One region of the Leuconostoc fallax genome, then DNA from elsewhere that is predicted to be linked to it. Evidence: riboswitches for the same ligand, from Rfam matches in the RefSeq annotation. Region 1 holds a riboswitch; each other region holds the start of a gene.
The links. Region 1 has a riboswitch for thiamine pyrophosphate ahead of C5L23_RS06005 (ECF transporter S component). Riboswitches for the same ligand answer to the same signal wherever they lie in the genome.
Positions count from the first base shown of each region.

Region 2: another riboswitch for thiamine pyrophosphate. It lies ahead of thiW (energy coupling factor transporter S component ThiW); the one in region 1 lies ahead of C5L23_RS06005 (ECF transporter S component).
Region 3: another riboswitch for thiamine pyrophosphate. It lies ahead of C5L23_RS04385 (ECF transporter S component); the one in region 1 lies ahead of C5L23_RS06005 (ECF transporter S component).

Region 1 covers NZ_PUFI01000014.1:355,939-362,430, reverse strand. The annotation lists gene C5L23_RS06025 (TspO/MBR family protein) at 1-35, opposite strand, end outside; gene C5L23_RS06020 (glycosyltransferase family protein) at 73-1,212, opposite strand; gene C5L23_RS06015 (energy-coupling factor transporter transmembrane component T family protein) at 1,417-2,085, opposite strand; gene C5L23_RS06010 (ATP-binding cassette domain-containing protein) at 2,082-3,482, opposite strand; gene C5L23_RS06005 (ECF transporter S component) at 3,524-4,105, opposite strand; TPP riboswitch at 4,221-4,308, opposite strand; TPP riboswitch at 4,447-4,547, shown strand; gene tenA (thiaminase II) at 4,629-5,339, shown strand; gene thiD (bifunctional hydroxymethylpyrimidine kinase/phosphomethylpyrimidine kinase) at 5,336-6,148, shown strand; gene thiE (thiamine phosphate synthase) at 6,138-6,492, shown strand, end outside.
Region 2 covers NZ_PUFI01000005.1:19,919-26,410, forward strand. The annotation lists gene metG (methionine--tRNA ligase) at 1-1,181, shown strand, start outside; gene C5L23_RS00685 (DUF2000 domain-containing protein) at 1,452-1,859, shown strand; gene C5L23_RS00690 (helix-turn-helix transcriptional regulator) at 1,822-2,628, opposite strand; gene C5L23_RS00695 (MFS transporter) at 2,844-4,199, shown strand; TPP riboswitch at 4,268-4,365, shown strand; gene thiW (energy coupling factor transporter S component ThiW) at 4,643-5,167, shown strand; gene C5L23_RS00705 (hypothetical protein) at 5,448-5,747, shown strand; gene C5L23_RS00710 (hypothetical protein) at 5,780-6,034, shown strand; gene C5L23_RS00715 (bacteriocin secretion accessory protein) at 6,112-6,492, opposite strand, start outside.
Region 3 covers NZ_PUFI01000014.1:11,264-17,755, reverse strand. The annotation lists gene pheT (phenylalanine--tRNA ligase subunit beta) at 1-1,383, opposite strand, end outside; gene pheS (phenylalanine--tRNA ligase subunit alpha) at 1,385-2,434, opposite strand; T-box leader at 2,506-2,707, opposite strand; gene C5L23_RS04390 (winged helix-turn-helix transcriptional regulator) at 2,720-3,088, opposite strand; TPP riboswitch at 3,244-3,334, shown strand; gene C5L23_RS04385 (ECF transporter S component) at 3,444-4,007, shown strand; gene C5L23_RS04380 (ATP-binding cassette domain-containing protein) at 4,014-5,435, shown strand; gene C5L23_RS04375 (energy-coupling factor transporter transmembrane component T family protein) at 5,419-6,090, shown strand; gene C5L23_RS04370 (phosphoglycerate dehydrogenase) at 6,175-6,492, opposite strand, start outside.

The sequences.
Region 1 (6,492 bases):
AACTGTACAGTTGCAAGTACCTTGTTATTTTTCATAATGACTGTCTACTTTCTCAATGAACCAATGACAATCTCACAGATTAGCCAATACAGCGATAAAATCATCAATTGTTTTTTGCCATGTGATACGTTGCAAATAGTTTCTAGCATCCTGTGTCATTTTTTGCAAACGACGACTTGGTGACGCTATAGCCTTTTCGATAGCTACAGAAAGTTGATATTCATCCAAGTGCGTTGATATATAAGTGTCTTTAGACATAAACCATGGTCCGGAACCTTCAGCAAAGTCAATAACAGGCAATCCAGCACTCATCATCTCAAATGTTACTAATGAGAAGTTTGTCATAGATGGTGCAATACCAAAATCGTTGTCTCGGTAAAGTTGCAATAACTGTGAATGATTCAACTTCCCTAAATTACGACCATTAATGAATTGGTATTGACTGTCTGACCCAAAATAAGAAATTTCTAATTCAATTCCTTTCTTTTTTAGCAGTCGTTGGCTATTATTCAATACCATTTGAATGTAAATGGGCGCTCGTCTTGGGCTCACCCACTTTGTGTAAACTGCCAACTTAATTTTTTTCTTATCTAAATATTGACTAAAATCGCGTTCTTGGAAAGGATATGTTGAGCTATCAACAGGGAAATTAATGCTTTCAAGTGGACTATTAACCACACAATTTTTTTCGATCAAATCAGCACACCATGGACCTAAACTCACCATATGTAAGCCAAGTTCATACGTTTTTTTGGCTAATTGATAACGATCACCATAGGCATAAAAGTAAGGTTCATAATCTTGAACAAAATACATTTTATACCCTTTGAAATTTTTAATCACATAAGCGGATTCCCATAATGTTGCAATCCAAATATCAGATTGATGTCGTTCTAAATCATTAATACCTAAACAAGTCCCTTGATATCCAGGGCAATTAAACGCTGCGTTCTCTTCCATTTCTTCAACAGGCTGTTCAACATAACTTAAATAATAGACTTGGTAACCTTGCTTACTCAACGCTGTTCCAAGATGCAACATCGTTGTCTGTCCACCGTCAAAAGCAATAATACCCGTCGTGACAAACGTCACCGATTGATACTGCTTTTTTGTATTTTGAATCACTGGATCTGAATTAAAATAAGGCATAATATCATCATAAACATGAATATCACCTTGCGGCACATCGACTACCTTTTTTTTATCAGACATTTGTTCTCCCTTCACTACAATCATCCTATATCATTTATAAGTTTCCTTGTTTTTATCTTAACTCTATTTAAGTCAAATAACAAAAGAGACGATTTCAGCCACTTAAACCATATAAAAAAGACTAATAAATCCTAATTATTCAAGGATATTCATTAGTCTTTTTATGAGTATTATCATATTTTAATCTCATTTAAAGAGACTTAATTACCACAACTTAATCACAAACAGACAAATTTGTAGCGCTATCATAATAAATAAAATAATTAGCCAGCCCGCTATTTTTGTCGGTAATAATTGATAATAGCTCCTTGATTCTCCTTCTTCAAAACCATGTGATGTCATAGCCATAGCTAGATTATTAGACCATACTAAAGCTTGGCTAATCGCCTTAAAGTACAAAATTGGTGACCAAAAACTGAGCACTTGTCCTCGCATTAATGCTACTGCTCGCGTTGTTTTAACAGCCGTAATAACTTTAGGAATGAAATTAAAAGCTCCAAGAATACCATAAACAAAGGTAGCTGACATTTTAGCATTTTGTTCCAACGCTCTCAATAGTTTATATAGCACCATCGTTTCCATAAAGGCTGCACCCATAAAAATATAAGCCCACACACGCGTTGTCATGACTAAAGCAAAATGTAAACGATCAGCGCTATCACCTCTACCGAAAAAATAGAAAGATGTAAATGATCCCAAGGCTGGTAAAATCGACATCATGGTCAAACGAACTAATGTCTTAATTGGACATTTTACCAGAATCAAAATCATAATACTGATCACAATTAGCGCCATATTCACGACGACGGAATGTGTAAAAGCAATTTCAACGGAGATGAGCAGAACTAATAACAACTTCTGTGATTCATTCATGAGGCTACCTGCTGACAATAGTGCAAACCATTTTTATCAAAATGCACGTGATAATCAATATAAGGTAACAGATTATGCGTTTGATGTGAAATCATGATAATGCTCTGATGTAATAATGCAGTTGTGTATTGTAATAATGACATTAATACATGAATAGAATGCTCATCTAGACCTGCTAATGGCTCATCCATTAATAAAGTTTCTGGTGCAATAATCATCATAATTAAGATTTGTAATTTTTTTTGCTGACCACCTGATAACTCATAGACTGAATGATGAGATAATCCAATTAAATTTAATTTTTCGACTGCATCGGCTATCACTTCAGCTGTCCAGTAATCACTACGATGGCTATGTTGTTGTGCTTGTTCGATTTCCTCGGCAACAGTAATATTTAGAAACTGTTGGCTCGCATTTTGAAACACCATTCCAACTCGTCTTGCATGATGTTTTAATTTGATACGATGCAGTGGAACGTCTTGATAGGTTAAATCACCAGAATATGCCTGTAATTTAGCCATTGCCCGTAATAAACTTGATTTACCAATACCATTTGGTCCAGTAATCAATGTTATTTTACCCTTTGGCCATACTAAATCCGTATTTTCGAGTATCCTTTGATTGCCATTACTTAAACCCATATGTTGCATTTGAAAAATATTTTGATTAAATGGTGCATTATCTACACGATTCTGTTGCTGCGTTGACTTAAAAAAATCACCCCATGCAGCATCAGCAACTCGTTCTAGTTGCTGATTTTCCATATGATATAAATGCGTGATGAGCGTATCATAATTACTTTTATCATGATCGGATACTAAAATGCCGTGTCCTTCGTCGACTAATTTTTTGAGTACCAACTGTAATTCTCGACGATGTATCGGGTCAACTGCCGCAAATGGTTCATCTAATAAAATTATTTCAGCACCTAATGCTAATGTTTCAGCAAGTGCAACTTTTTGTAATTCACCACCCGATAACTGTGACAACTGGCGGTGCTGCAATGACGCTATACCAACCGATTGAAGCGCTTGATCAATTCGTTTATCTATTTCTTCTGCAGCTAACGACAAATTTTCGAGTGCAAAAATCATTTCATCTCTAACATTGTCCATCGCAAACTGCTGTTCAGGATGTTGAAATAATATAGCGATTTGTGGCGCGCGTTGATTCGCTTTTATCGAGTGAACAGCAAGACCATCTAATGTCACTGCACTACTTAACACCCCGCCGTATTTTGGATACAGACCGGCAAGTGCCATCATTAAAGTCGATTTCCCACATCCCGAAGGGCCAACTAACAAAGCAAATTGCTTACTCTCCAGCTCAAAATCAACGTCCTTCAAAATAATTTGATTGTCATATTGAATACTTAGCTGATGTGTTTCTAATTTCATACCTACAGTCAACTTTCTTTAATCACATTCAATACCAACGTTCACTTCAACAATTTTGACTTTTCTAATAAGCGAACAATCCAGTAAACTAATACGCCTGCAAAAAAGCCAACTGAAATCCAACGCACAATAAACAAACCAATTAACATACCTATATTCAATTGTAGGTAGCCATCATGAAACAATGACCAAAAAAAGGTTACGGCAGTTCCCGTTAATGTTGATAAAATCAATCCTAATTTCCAACTTTTATAACCCGTTAATGTAAAACCAAGTTCCGAACCAATCCCTTGAATAAATCCTGAAATAATTGTCGCAACACCCCAATAGCCACCCAATAAAGCTTCACCAGTGGCTGCTAATATTTCACCAATCAAGCCAGCACCTACTCTTTTAAGTAAGTAACTCGCTAATGGCGCAGCCATCATCCATGGCCCGATTGTAATAGCAATTGCATAGGGATGTAGTCCCATTGGGACTAACACCGCATCTAGCGCTGCATAAATCGGATCCATAATAAAATAAATGACACCGAATCCAATCCCGATTAAAGCCATCAAAATGACTTCTCTAAGTGACCATTTGTACGCCCTTGATGTTTGTACTGCTTCTGAATTTTCCATAATCTCCTACTCCTCCTAGAGAAAGAGGTCCTTATGTATCAATAAATTGCCCGATGACTAAATCAACGTAAAAAGCCATCTATTGCAAAAGAAAAATGCAACAGACGGCACTAAAAACCAATCTAGCTTATCTTCCTTCGCAGGTATTAACCTACAGGTTCAATGGGTATTATCTCAACCTTACGGTACCCCAGATAAATAATTTAACTACGACGTTAGTATAAGTTATCCTTTTTCCTAAATCAAGAACTTTTTTATCCTTCCATTCAAAATCGTTCAGAAAAGTATTTGCAATAAATGATGAAGTTATGCTATGCTAACGTCATTAAAAATAATAATATGCTGTCCACTAGGGGTGCCATTTTGGCTGAGATGATGTAAAGTCAATCCCTTTGAACCTGATCTAGTCAATACTAGCGTAGGAAAGTGGTATTCTGATAAAAGATACCTTTTTTTACTTAGATTTCACCTAGGTAAAGAAGGTTTTTTATTTGTATTCTACTAGTGGCAGCTAGGAGGATTTATGTTTTCAGATGAACTAAAACTAGCAGCAGCGCCTATTATGGCGGAAATTCACAAACATCCATTTGTACAAGGTATTACAAATGGGCACGTCGACAAAGCGGCACTTATTTTTTATGTACAGCAAGATTATCAGTACTTAAGTGAATTCATTAAAATTTATGCTAATGCTATTACAAAACTAACCGATCGTAATGAAATGACCTTTTTTGCCAATTCAATTGATTTTATTTTGAATAGTGAAATACATCCCCATCATGTCTTTTGCGATGTGGCAGGTGTTCAGTACGAAGATTTACAACACGCTACCCCAGCACCCAAAGCCTATTTATATGAATCACATATGTATCGAGCAGCTGACACGGGTTCTCTCATGAATATTCTGGCTGCCTTTCTGCCTTGCCCTTGGACTTACGGTGAAATCGCCCGTCAACAAGTTGCTCAAAACGCTAACACTGATGATAATCCATTTAAAAGTTGGATTGATTTTTATGCCGGTACGGAAAATGACGCTGATGAATCCTTATCAAAACGGGTCTTTAGCTGGATCGACCGCCTCGCTTCAGAAGCAACATCTGAGCAAAGAACTCAGGCAAAACAATTTTTCCTAAAGAGTTGTGAACTAGAGTGGCAATTCTGGGAACAGGCTTTCTATCAACAAGATTGGCATTTTAAATCAATCATTAGTCAACCCGAGGCACAACAATCATGAAACAATATCCTCAAGCGCTAACGATTGCCGGCACCGATTCGGGTGGTGGTGCTGGTATTCAAGCTGATATTAAAACAATGCAAGCTTGCCATGTATTTAGTACTAATGTGGTTGTTGCGGTTACCGCTCAAAACACGCTGGACGTGCAAAAAGCCTTTGCACTCCCCACCGATATGGTGGATGCGCAGTTCGCCTCTATCTATGAGGATTTTGATATTAAAGCGGCCAAAACCGGTATGCTAGCTGATGCTGAACACGTTGCCTGTGTTGTGCAAAATATTAAAAAATATCATATACAACCACTAATTGTTGATCCTGTCATGGTTGCCAAGGGCGGTACACGTTTATTATCTAAAGATGCTATAGATTCTGTCATTCATGATCTCATTCCCTTAGCGACTATTGTGACACCTAATCTTCCTGAAGCAGAAGCCATTACTAATATGACAATCAAAAATCATGAAGATACACGTACTGCAGCTAAAAAAATTGCTAGTATGGGGGCTAAAAACGTCATCATCAAAGGTGGCCATCAAGACAGTGATATTATTTCTGACTATGTACTACTATCAGACGGGACTGACTTTTGGATGGCAAGTCCAAAGGTTGACACAATTCGAACACATGGTACAGGCGACACTTTATCTTCAGCCATTGCTAGCGCGCTGGCTAAAGGCGATACCATCCCATCAGCAATTCGTTTTGGGAAGTCTTTTATCGAAACAATCATTCAACAAGATATTATTGTTGGCCATGGACACGGACCATTAAATCATTGGAAAATGGCAGGTACCCCAAATGAAATTTAATAAGGCTATTTTAGATATGTATTTAGTTGCTGGAACACAAAACGTTCATGGTAATATTGATTCTTTTTTATCCCAATTAGAAGCAGCTTGCCGTCACGGCATTACAGCATTTCAGTACCGTGAAAAAGGTCCTAGCGCTTTATCTGGTACAAGAAAACTTGAAATCGGACGCTTAGCACATGATATCACTCAGAAATACCATGTTCCTTTTATTGTTGATGACGATATTGAACTCGCCAATCAATTAAACGCAGATGGTCTTCATGTCGGGCAAAACGATACTGATATTTCACAAGTTTTGCAAGATGCGCATAACATGTTTGTTGGTTTATCCATCAACACAA
Region 2 (6,492 bases), on a different contig from region 1:
TTTATTGGCCAATTATTTTACATGCACTAGGCTTACCACTACCAAAATCAGTGATTGGGCACGGTTGGTTAGTGATGAAAGACGGTAAAATGTCTAAATCAAAGGGTAACGTTATTTACCCTGAAGTATTAGAACAACGTTATGGTCTTGATGCAGTACGTTACTATCTATTACGAGCAATGCCATTTGGTAATGATGGTGTCTTTACACCTGAGGACTTTGTGAGTCGTGTTAATTTTGATTTGGCAAACGACCTTGGTAATTTACTTAATCGGACAATTGCCATGATTAATAAGTACGAAGAGGGCATTATTCCAAAGTTAGCAACCGGTAAAACGTCATTTGATGAAGATTTAATTCGGATTATTAACGAAAGTATGGTAACGTATCATCAGCATTTCAACAAATTACGGACAGCAGATGCTTTGGAGTCAATATGGACGATTATTCGTCGTGCCAATAAATATATTGATGAAACACAACCTTGGGTTTTGGCAAAAGATGAAGCGCGTGCAGATGAGTTGTCAAGTGTCATGGCACATTTGGCGGCTTCGCTAAGAGTTACTGCTGTACTATTGCAACCTGTACTGACACAAGCACCTGCCAAAATATTTGAACAACTTGGATTAGATTATCCCAAAGAGGGTGTGCGTATTGCTAATCTATCTTTTGGTGGCTTACCAACAGGTGGAAAAGTTGTGAAGAAGGGACAACCAATCTTCCCACGTCAAAATTTTGAAGAGGAAGTAACCTTTATTGCAGGTTTGGTTTCTAAAGATACTAAAGGTAAGGGACGTGCAGCTAAAGAAGAAGCCAAACAAAAAGCACAAACCGAAGCAGTAGTAGAAAAAGCACCAATTGCTTATGATGATTTTGACAAGGTACAAATTCTTGCAGCTAAAATCACAGCTGGTGAAATTGTGGCAAAATCAGAAAAACTTCTTAAGTTTACATTGGATGATGGTTCTGGTAAACCAAGACAAATCCTTTCAGGTATTCGTAAATGGTATCCAGAGCCAACAGCTCTGATCGGAAAAACGGTGGCTATCGTTGCTAATATGAAACCACGCAAAATGGCAGGTGAGATGAGTGAAGGTATGATTCTCTCTGCTGAAAAGAATGGTAAAGTAACAGTGACCATTTTGCCAGATAGTATTGAGGCAGGATCAGGTATCGAATAATTGTTAATTGAAAAAGCCAAAAACCATATATATGGTTTTTGGCTTTTTATTGACCATTTTTATTTAAAGAGTTGGATGTGCGATATAGTTCAAGTCAGTAATCATCGATTAAATGCCTTACTGAGTGAGATTGATATATTAGCGCACGATGATATAAAAAGATAAGTCGGTTAGTTTACTTTTTTGTTAAAATAATAGCAATTTTATACAATTTAAAAGTTTAAAATCAGTGTTTAATGGTTAATATACTAAGCTAAAGGAGTTGATGTGATGTCAACAAAATGTGTTTTGATTATAGACCCTGAATTACCTTTAGGGATTATTGCTAATACGGGAGCTATTCTTGGTGCCGCTTTAGGTAAGCTGCATCCTGAAATTAATGGGGATGATATAGTGAGTCAAGAAGGCATCCTTTTTCCAGGCATTGTAAATATTCCCATCCCAGTCTTAAAAAGTAATGCCGAAAAAATTGCAGGAATTCATTCAGAGGCATCGAATACTGACAATATTTCTGTTATTGCTTTTACAGATTGTGCCCAAACGGCCCAAAATTATGTTGAATACACTGAAAGCATTCAGAAAGTGCAAACACAAGATATTCAATTTTTAGGTATTTGTTTATATGGTGACAAAAAGAAGGTTAATCATTTTGCTGGTGATTTACCACTTTTACGTTAAGTTGTGTTTGGTAATGTTTGGGTGTAATACCTGTATATTGTTTAAATAATTTATTGAAATGACTTTCATCGTAAAAACCATTTTGAGTAGCTATAGCCGCCATTGATTGTGAATTAGCGTTTAGCAGTTGTTTTTGTGCATGATTAATTCGACAATTCACCAAATATTTATTTGGCGAAATATGATAGTACTTTTTGAAGAGACGAGTAAAATGAAATTGTGTCATACCAACTGTATGGGCAAGATATGGCATGCTTAGTGGTGAGGCATAGTTAGTTTTGATATAACTTTTGGCTTCTGTTAAGCGTGGGTCGACTTGATGCGGTATTGTATGATCTACGACATTATTTAATGTATGATGCTGTAAAAAAGTTGTTAATTGATTCAATTCGGCATGTTGTGTTGCTTGTGAGCCTGAGGCTAAGCGATGCAATATGTTTTTTAATTGCTGGCTTTGCATTGTTGTGAGTTTAATTGCCATTGGATGTGTCGCAGACTGCATTAATTTTGGCTCAAGAAAAAGCATTTGGTATTGCCAATGTAACGGGTCAATTGGTTGACACCAATGGACATATTGTGCAGGGATAACAACGAGTGTATTTGGACCAAGTTGCCGGATACTATCAACATGGGCTAGACAATGCCCCTTTTCAATAAAACCAATTGAAATTGTATCGTGAAATTGAAATCGTGGTGTTTGCAAGGTAAACTGACAAAATTTATGAATCATATCGTGTCTATTATGCACTTTGGTATATGTGATGCTCATACATGCTCCCTGTCTTATCCATATCATGCCAATATCGCTTCTTAATCAGCGTAAGGAATTTCAGTATAGTTCACAAATAGGGATAAGGTCAACTGCAATTTTAGCGGGAAAGGTGTATCATCTCGGTGTTGTAAGCGCATACATATAGTGGTAGGCTAAAAGCGTAGAGAGAATATGTCTAACAGGGACATATTATATTGAAAGGATGGCATGACATGTTGAATTTCTTAAAGCCTTTACCGTCAGCACCTAAAATTGAAGGACATAAGGTAGAGTCTGAGTACAAAAGACGTCAACTAGGTGTTTTAGTGGCGACGTGTTTTAGTTATATTGGATATTATATTATTCGTCTGATATTTACAACGGAACAGGTCCCTCTAATGAAGGCATATGGTTTTACTTTAGGTCAGGTAGGATTTATACTATCGACGTTTGGTATCGGCTATGGTGTGGCTAAGTTATTTATGGGCGCTTTAGTGGATAAATCTAATACTGAACGGTTCTTGGCTTTTGGTTTATACTTATCTTGTTTCTTTAACTTACTGATAGGTTTTACACAGAATTATTATGTTATTTTATTTCTAATGTTATTTATAGCAGTAACACAAGCTATGGGGGCACCGGCGTGTCAGCGACAAATTAGTTTGTGGTTTTCCAAAAAGCATCGAGGTACTGCCTTTTCAATTTGGGCTTCAGCTCATAATGCAGGGGCGTTCTTCTGTGTGGCATCAGTGCAATTAGCAACGTTCTTATTTTCGGGTTCGTTGACAGCAGTATTCGTCACAGCTTCAGTTTTTTCAGCTATTATTGCAACAGCTATGTTACTGATTAATACGGATCGCCCTGAATCAGCTGGATTACCGAATATTGCAGAGTACTCTGGTTATGAAGAGGTTGATGAAGACGGACAGCCAACGGCTACATCACTGACTGATAAATCTTTTGGTACAATTTTTGTCCAAGATATTTTAACCAATAAAGTTGTGTGGGCAGTGACACTGACATCAATGATGATATACATTGTTCGTTATGGCATTATGAGTTGGATTCCTAGTTATTTACCTACTAAAGGATTTAGTGTTGAATGGGCAAAGTGGTTTATTGGTATCTTTGAGTTATCAGCAGTTCCTGGTGTTATTTTGATGGGGGCATTATCCGACTTGATTAAAGGTCGCCGGTCATTAGTATGTTTAATTTGTAGTATTGGTATGGCTGGTTGTTTGGTTGCTTACTTTACAAGTAGTAATCATTTGGTCATAACTATTATGTTGTTTGTTTTGGGTAGCTTGATTTATGCACCGCTTGCACTTGTTGGTTTAATGGTTAATGAAGCTGTGCCAAATTACGCGGTTGGGTTGTCGACTGGTTTTATGGGCTTCTTCCAATATGTTTTCGGAGAAACTATGGCTACGGCATTAATTGGTAATTTAGTTGATAAATTCGGTTGGAGTGCTGAATCTATCGTAATTTATATTGCATCATTTATTGCTATTCTTTTATTAATCTATCTTGTGTTTAAGGAACGCCGCATTCTAAAAATGGAGTCCATTTTAAACAAGCAAGCCTCATGATGTGTGGCAATCAATGGTTAATAGTATTATGCGGTATATTTTGGTATACTAGATGCAATAATTGAATATTTATTTACTAGGGGAGCTATTATAGCTGAGACACAATCGTGGACCCTTCGAACCTGATCTAGGTGATACTAGCGTAGGAAAGTAACTCATAATACGTATGCTATACGCTGTTTAGTCACTTTTGTGTGCTAAATGGCGTTTTTTATTTTAAGGAGGCGATGTCATAAAGATGAGAAAGCGTCTGCTTTCAGCTTAAGGTAAGGGAGCACTTAACTTGAGTCATCTCAAATATTTTGCGAGGGAACCCGATTTTTATCATGCGGGGTGAGAGGTGATACGTTTATCACGACCGACACGATCTAAAAGGATCGTTAGCAAATTCAGGAGAGCAGGAGAGCAGGAGAGAAAGGACGTTCAAAGAACGTAAAATTATCATGCACAAAAATATAAATACATCGGCCCAACGCATTAAAAAGATGGTTGTGGCCGCATTACTTTCAGGGTTGAGTTATGCACTATCGACAATGATTATTTTTCCAAACATGGCACCATTTCAACATTTTGTTGATGTTATTGCAGCAATATTATTAGGGCCATGGTACGCAACGTTGTCTGGCTTAATAACGGGAGTGGCACGTATGAGTTTTGAAGCTCGTCCGGCAACCAGTGTCGTCAGTATTTTAGTAGCACCGGCCTTAGCGGCATGGCTATATCGCTTAACAGGTAAAATATGGGGTGCTGTCCTTGGCGAAATAGTGGGCGTTGGTGTGATTGGCGCACTGTTATCTTACCCTGTTATGAAGTATATTTATGGTCTGGATTTAAAGCATTTTTATTACTATATGCCGTTCTTTATTCCTTCTGTTGTTGTTGGTTCAATATTAGGTGGGCTCATGATGTATACTTTCAAAAAGTCTGGTCAACTGAAGAGATGGCAAAAATTATTAAACCATCAATAGTAGCACTATCTTAATTATTTTTTACGGATAGGTAAGTGAAGATGTAAGTGAAATAGTGCCGGTTGAAAATAGATATTATGTGTTAGTCATTAATTTAAATAACGATCATTATGATCGTTATTTTTTGTGACCATTTTTCTCGAATGATCCTAATTATGCAATAAGTTAAGCAATAGCCCAAAAGCCCGTTCTTTCAAGGCTTATCACGTGTATTGTGATTGTAAAAGGTGTATTCTGTGTGTAGATTATGTAGTTTACTGAGAGAAACAAAGGAGTTTGCATGGACAAAATTTTTAATGTTGATGGTTACGAGTTTGCAATGGTACATAAGGTATTTGGACAAGATATTTTTACGGCTACAGTTACTGATACGGAAGCGGTAGTGAACTGGATTGGTTGTAAAAAGTTTAATATGGATGACCATGTGGATTATGTTAGTAAATATGAAATGAGAGATCATATTAAACGCACCATTAATCGCGAGGTTTCAACATGGTTTATTAAACAAAAGAACCCCAATAAGTTACCGCCTTTTGATGGCATTATTATTAATAGAGCAGGTAAAGCCAATCGACTTTAATTTTGTAATAAAAAATGTGGAGGAGGGAAGTAATGCATCATAAAACTGATCTTAGTCGCTTGGTAGGGAAGCAATTTAAAGTAACTGATGCCAGTGGTTATCGATTTATAGCAGTGATTGAAGATATTGAGAAAGCCAAATCATTAATATCGTTGCCTGGTTTTGAAGATAATGCAGCAATGGCGCTAGATAATATCATTATGACAGTAAAATCTAATGCCAGAATTGAGAATCATCTACATGTTGGAACCTATGATACATTACCGGGTATTAGATTTATTATTTAAGTAGTAAAAGACGTCACTTCTTTAGGAGTGACGTCTTTTAGTTTTTATAGCTAACCAGCCTAAGAGAATAAGAATGACTACGCATGCAACAATATATTTTTGATATAAGAAAGCCAAGTATGTTTTCCTGTAATGACACTAATAGTACCAACTTGACCATAATAGATTGTTTGATAATCTTTGGCATTAAGATCTAAATTAGCGCTTACTTGGTAAAAGTTACCTTGCTTTGTTGCGACTGGATGAGCCGTAATATTGGCTATTTTACCAGTGATTGTTAAAGGCTTACTATTTTTTTGTGTTAAATGATAACGAATTGTTTGTCCCTCTGATATTGCTGAAATATCATTTGTTGAAATATAAAAATTAACGATAAGATCAGGGTGTTGTCTAATATTAGGGTATATTTGCGCAATATTGGTACCTTGAGGAATATTATCTAACTTAGTTTTATCAAC
Region 3 (6,492 bases), 340 kb from region 1:
ATTTTCATAAGTAAATGCTAGGCGATCAAATATCGTTGCAATATCAGCTAATGTTAACTGTGTTCCCAGCAATTGATTCACCCGTTGTGATGTCAATTGAATTTTAATAATTGGTGGCTGCTTATCCACTGCCACAACACGTCCTTTAGCAACTTGACCTTGGGCTAACTGATCAACTAATGCTGCTGCATGGTCCAATGTATTGAAAGTATTATCTGAATTCACACCGCGTTCAAATCTTGATGATGCCTCTGAATGAAGATTATGACGGCGTGCTGTCGCACGAACCAATGTTGAATTAAATACAGCTGATTCTATTACAATATTTTTAGTATTGGCATCAACTTCAGATGACATACCACCCATCACACCAGCAAGCATCAAAGCGCGCTGATCATCAGCAATGACAATATCTTCTCCTGAACGCAAGTGACGTTCGTTACCATCAAGGGTTGTTAATATTTCATCTTCACCTGCACGGCGGACATGGAGCGTTTGCCCAGTCAGCTTATCCAAATCAAAAGCGTGAATTGGCTGTCCATACATCAACATCATGTAGTTCGTAATATCGACAATGTTATTAATTGGTCGCATACCAGCATTCCACAAGCGTTTTTGTAGCCACAGTGGACTATCTTGTACTGTCACATTATTCATCACACGCACGGCATACTTCGATACTAATGATGGCTCATCTATCACAACATTAATTTGGTCCGCGGCTAACGTCTCATACTCTATTAAATCGAAGTCTGGTTCAGTCACTGTAACATGGCGCATAGCACCAAATTCATAGGCTGTCCCAATCATCGATAACATATCTGCACGATTAGGCGTTAAATCTGTATCCACAACAATATCATGCATACCCAAAACTGCCAATGCGTCATCACCTGTCGAGACATCTTTTATATCTTCTGGGTTAAATACAAAAATACCGGCTTCAAAATCCTTTGGTGCAATTTTGGCGTCAAAACCGATTTCTTGTAAAGCAACTAGCATACCGTTGGACTCAATGCCACGTAGCTTTACCTGAGATAATTCGATTAATTCACCACTTTCATGATTGATAATATGTGCCCCAACTTGGGCCAAAATAACAAACTGTCCAACTGCTACATTAGGTGCACCAGTCACAACTTGAACCTGTTGTGATTGTCCAATATCAAGTTGCGTAATCACCATGTGGTCTGAATCAGGATGGGTTGCAATTGACATCACTTCAGCCACAATCAAGCCATCTTGCTTGTCCGCTAAGGTTTTATAGTCGTCAACTTCAACACTCGTACGTTCGATTTCTTCTACTAAATCGCTAATATCACTTTCTGTTACGGCTAATGGCTGATCTAAATACTCATTAAGCCACTCTAAATTGATTTTCATGTTAATTACCCTTTCGATTGAATTGTGAAATGAAGCGTACATCGTTTAAGTAGAATTGTCGAATATCATCTACACCGTATTTCAACATAGCAAAACGATCCGGTCCCAATCCAAAGGCAAAGGCTGAATACTTAGTACTATCCACACCATCCATCTTCAAAACGTTTGGATGTGTCATACCAGCACCTAGTACTTCAATCCATTCAATATCCTCTGGTCGCGTGTCAGGTGTTACTTCATTCCATGACACATCAACTTCAACACTCGGCTCAGTAAAAGGGAAATATGATGGGCGTAAACGAATTTGATGCTTTTCACCAAACAGTTCTTGAGCAATTGACAAGAGTGTTCCCTTTAAATCAGCCATTGTGATATTTTCACCGACAACCAATCCTTCAATTTGATGGAATTGATGTGAATGCGTCGCATCATCTGTATCACGACGATAAACCTTACCCGGGCTAATCATTTTGAGCGGTCCTTGGCTAAAATCATGCTTTTCTAAAACACGAGATTCAACGGGGGATGTTTGCGTGCGCATTAATATTTCCGGTGTAATATAAAATGTATCTTGCATATCACGTGCTGGATGATCTTTTGGCAAATTCAAACGCTCAAAATTATAATGATCCGTCTCAATTTCGGGTGCATCTACGGTATCATCAACGACTTTAAAACCAAGGCCAATAAAATGATCTTCGATTTCATCAATAATCTGTTGCAAAACATGCGGTTGCCCGACGCGACGTGTACTACCAGGTAATGTGACATCTAATTTTTCAGTTGCTAATTGCTGATTTAGTGTAATAGCCTCTTGCTGTGCTTTTTTTTCGGCTAATAACTGCGTAATAACCTGTCGCACATGATTACCAACTTCACCAACCTTTGGCTTCTGTTCAGGGCTAACATCCTTCATCCCTTTGAGCAATGTTGTGAGTTGACCTTTTTTACCAAGAAAAGAAATTCTTAGCTTTTCTATGTCATTACCACTAGCATTAATATTTTCAATGGCAATTTTTTCTAATTGCTGTAATTCCTCTATTAGGTTCATTGCTTATCTCATCTTTCTAACATTCTAAAATGAATACCGACAAAAAACGTCCCATGTTTCCAATGATGAAAACATGGGACGTTATCTATCGTGGTACCACCCAACTTTTAACCGATAAATGATCGATTTCTTTCACATTCTTAACGCGAATAAACGTCTGGTGTTAACCAAATGACTCCTGGCTGAAATTCAGTAATCATTAGTGTGACTTTTCACCATATCATCACTCTCTGAAACTAATATCATACTTACTAGGCCAATCTTTGTCTCTTAATAACTAGTATATCATTTTTTAATTTCTTCGTCACCATGGCAATCATCCGTAACATGATTCCAATCATCTGACCATTCATGTATTGCTTTCATGATTGGCCGCATTGCTTCCCCACGTTCTGTCAGTTTATACTCAATAAGATTTGAATCATCATATGTAACACGATTGACCAGGTTGTCTGCTTCTAGTGCTTTTAGTCTCTCTACTAATACACGGTCTGAACAACCTGGAATTGCTCTAGAAATCTCCAAAAATCTTCTTGGCCCGCTGACAAGCAATGCCTCAATAATCATACCGTTCCATTTACGCCCCAATATTTCAAAGGTACATAAAAAATTACGACACAATAAATTTTCTGTGTGTTTCGCTAACTTCGCCATTGTATCCTTTTCCCTCATGAATTTGTTTATATCATAACATACACTAAATATGATACGACAAGTAAACGTTTCCATTCGCACAAATTTCTGTATTATATAAAATATAGCTAAGTATTGCAAATTTTAACAGCGCTTGATACACTTAAATCGTTGAATCAAACAAGCTGGGGTGCCGTTATGGCTGAGAAAATACCCATTGAACCTGATCTATTTTATGTTAGCGTAGGAAGCTTAGTTTGTTTACTCGTAAGATAAGTAGACAATACCCGGTACACTAACATGTGTGTCGGGTATTTTATATATCAAGAGACAAAGGCTCTTTGATTCTCCAATATTATAAATGGAGGTTTGTTTTATGCAAACTGTATCAGAAAGTAAGCACACTTGGAGCTTACGAGACGTTATTTTTCTAGCGATTATCGCAATATTCTTTGGTGTGATTTATCAACTTTGGAGCTTTGCCTACTACGCAATAGCCGCAACACCATTAAAACCATATGCTAATGATTTAACTATTGGTGTTTGGTTAATGGCCGGTCCATTAGCTGGTGTCTTGTTAAAAAGAATCGGTGCCACTGTTATTGCTGAAATTTTAGCTGCGGCTGTTGAAATGATGCTATTTTCAAGTTGGGGTGCTGCTAATTTGATTGCTGGTTTTGTACAAGGTATTGGTAACGAACTTGGATTTGCGATGACTGGTTATAAGAATTGGTCAAAACTTGGATTGCTGCTATCTAGTATTATGGCAACAATTGTGACATTTGGCTGGGATTGGTTTCAAAGTGGTTACAGTGCTTATCATTTTGGCATGATTGTGACATTATTCATTATTCGTTTCATTTCGATTGGTTTCTTTGCTGGAATTCTTGTGTATTGGATCAGTCAGCTTGTTGCCAAAACGAATCTATTAAAGCACTAAATCATTATGACAACATTAGCTGTTAATCATCTAAGCTTTGCTTATGAATCCAATCAACCGAATATTTTAAATGATATCACGCTATCTCCAAAACCCAGTACCTTCAATCTCCTCATTGGTCCCTCTGGTAGCGGTAAATCAACATTACTAAAAAGTATGGCTGGTCTGTATCCTAAATATGGTGGCTATGTTACCGGCGGCACAATATTATTAAATAACCATGATATTAGTACCTTAGCACCCTTTGAACGCGCTAAACGTGTGGCATTACTTTTCCAAAACCCTAGCCGTCAGTTTGCGATGCGTACAGTTAAGGAGCAGTTAATTTTTGCTCTTGAAAATATCCAGATGCCAGTAAATGAAATTACACCACGTGTGAATCAAGTCATTGCTACTTTACGCTTAGAGCCATTACTCGAGCGTGATTTAATCACACTTTCCGGTGGTGAACAACAACGCGTAGCATTAGCTACTGTTCTTGCTTTGGATAGTGACATTATTTTGTTAGATGAGCCCTTTGCTAACGTTGATGCTACATCTCGATTAGCCATCCTAAAAGACCTGCATGAATTGCAAAAAAATGAGGGTAAAACAATTTTTATATCTGATCATGATTGGACAGGTTATCATGACATTGTCGATCACTTGTTTGAATTGGATATTGCAACCAAAAATATTGCTGAAATTGATAAACATCATTTACTGCAAGTTGAGACAGCATCATCAATTCATCATCATTTCAACGATACTTATCGTTTGAGCTGGCAACAATTAGCGCTATCTGTCGGTCAACATCAATTGTTGCAGGCAAATGATTTTGCTTTGCCACTGAACCGTTTAGGTTTACTATCAGGCGATAATGGGGTTGGTAAATCAACTTTATTTAACGCTTTAGCACACCAAATAAAATATGACGGTCACATTTATTTTGACCACCAACCCACTAAAAAAATTAAAATTAAGAAATGGGCAAAGCAATTGGGCTTGGTATTTCAAAAGAGTACCGATCAATTTGTCGCCCTTACTGTATCTGATGAAATCAAAATCTCTCAGCGACACAGTTTAGCACCCCATTATTGGAACGATGAACGTATTCAAACTGCAATTGAGGCATTGAATTTAGCGCATGTCACGCAACAAGTAAGTTATCAGCTGTCTGGTGGTCAACAAAAGAAATTACAGGTTCTCGTTATGTTAATTATGGCGCAACCTGTTTTATTATTTGATGAACCTTTGGCAGGCCTAGATATGACTTCCTTAACTGTTGTATTACAACTCATCAAAAAAACCATGGCTGATTTAGAATTGAGTGTATTAATGATTTCACATCAACGGCTTGGTGTAACACCGTTCATAGACTATGAAATCCATTTGAGTGACACGAAATTAACATTATTAGGGGGACAGCAAGATGTCCAAACAACTTAATGCAAGTATTCTAGTTATTATCATGATTGGTGTTGGTCTCCAATTAACATTTGCTAAAAGTGTTATTCTCAATATCATTATTACTTGGATTGGTCTAGGTTATTTAATCTACTGTCGGGTATCATTTAAAATGTTAGCAACCATGTTGTTAGTAGCTTTCCCTCTATCACTTGGTACTTGGTGGTCATTTGTCGCCTTTGGTGTTGCTGATGTTTGGCACAATGCTTGGATATATAGTACCCGTCTATATGCTTATTTATGTTTAGGAGCTGCTGTTACCTTAACCGTCAATGTTAAACAACTATTATTAAGCCTTTCACAACATTTACATCTATCAGCAACATTTGCTTATGGCTTACTGGCTGCTTTTAATCTATCACCACGCGTCAGGCGTCAAGTCAAAACAATCCGATATGCTGCCCAATTACGTGGTGTTACTTATCATCTCTGGCAACCACAATTATATTTCAAATCCGTATTAGCAGCACTGCAATGGTCAGGTGATCTCGCAGAGGCAATGACCTCTCATGGGTTTTCTGAAGGATTTTCACGTTCGACAACCTATCATGATGATTTACCTAAGTGGCAATGGGGCCTCGCTATACTTTGTATTTTAACTTTTGGTATTGTAGCTTTTATAATTAAGCCTTGGTAAGCGGCCACTATTTAATATATGCTAAAAATTGAATGACATGCATCAATGCAAAATAAAAAACGTTTAAGTTTAACTTAAACGTTTTTAGTTTACTTGTGATCGGACTTCTTTCCCAGTTAAAAGACGAACAATTTCTTCAGCTGCGTAAAGACCAACATTTTCATGTGCTTCTTTTGAATTGGCTGCAATATGTGGTGTGACAAAAACATTAGGCAATTGCAATAATTCGCTATCAGCTGGTAATGGTTCTTGTACCGTAACATCTAGACCCGCACCGGCTATTTTATGAGCCTTTAGCGCCTCAATTAATGCAGGTTCATCAATAACAGATCCACGGGCAATATTAACTAACACAGTGTTTGATTTCATTTGATCAAAAGCATCTTGATTAACCATACCAAC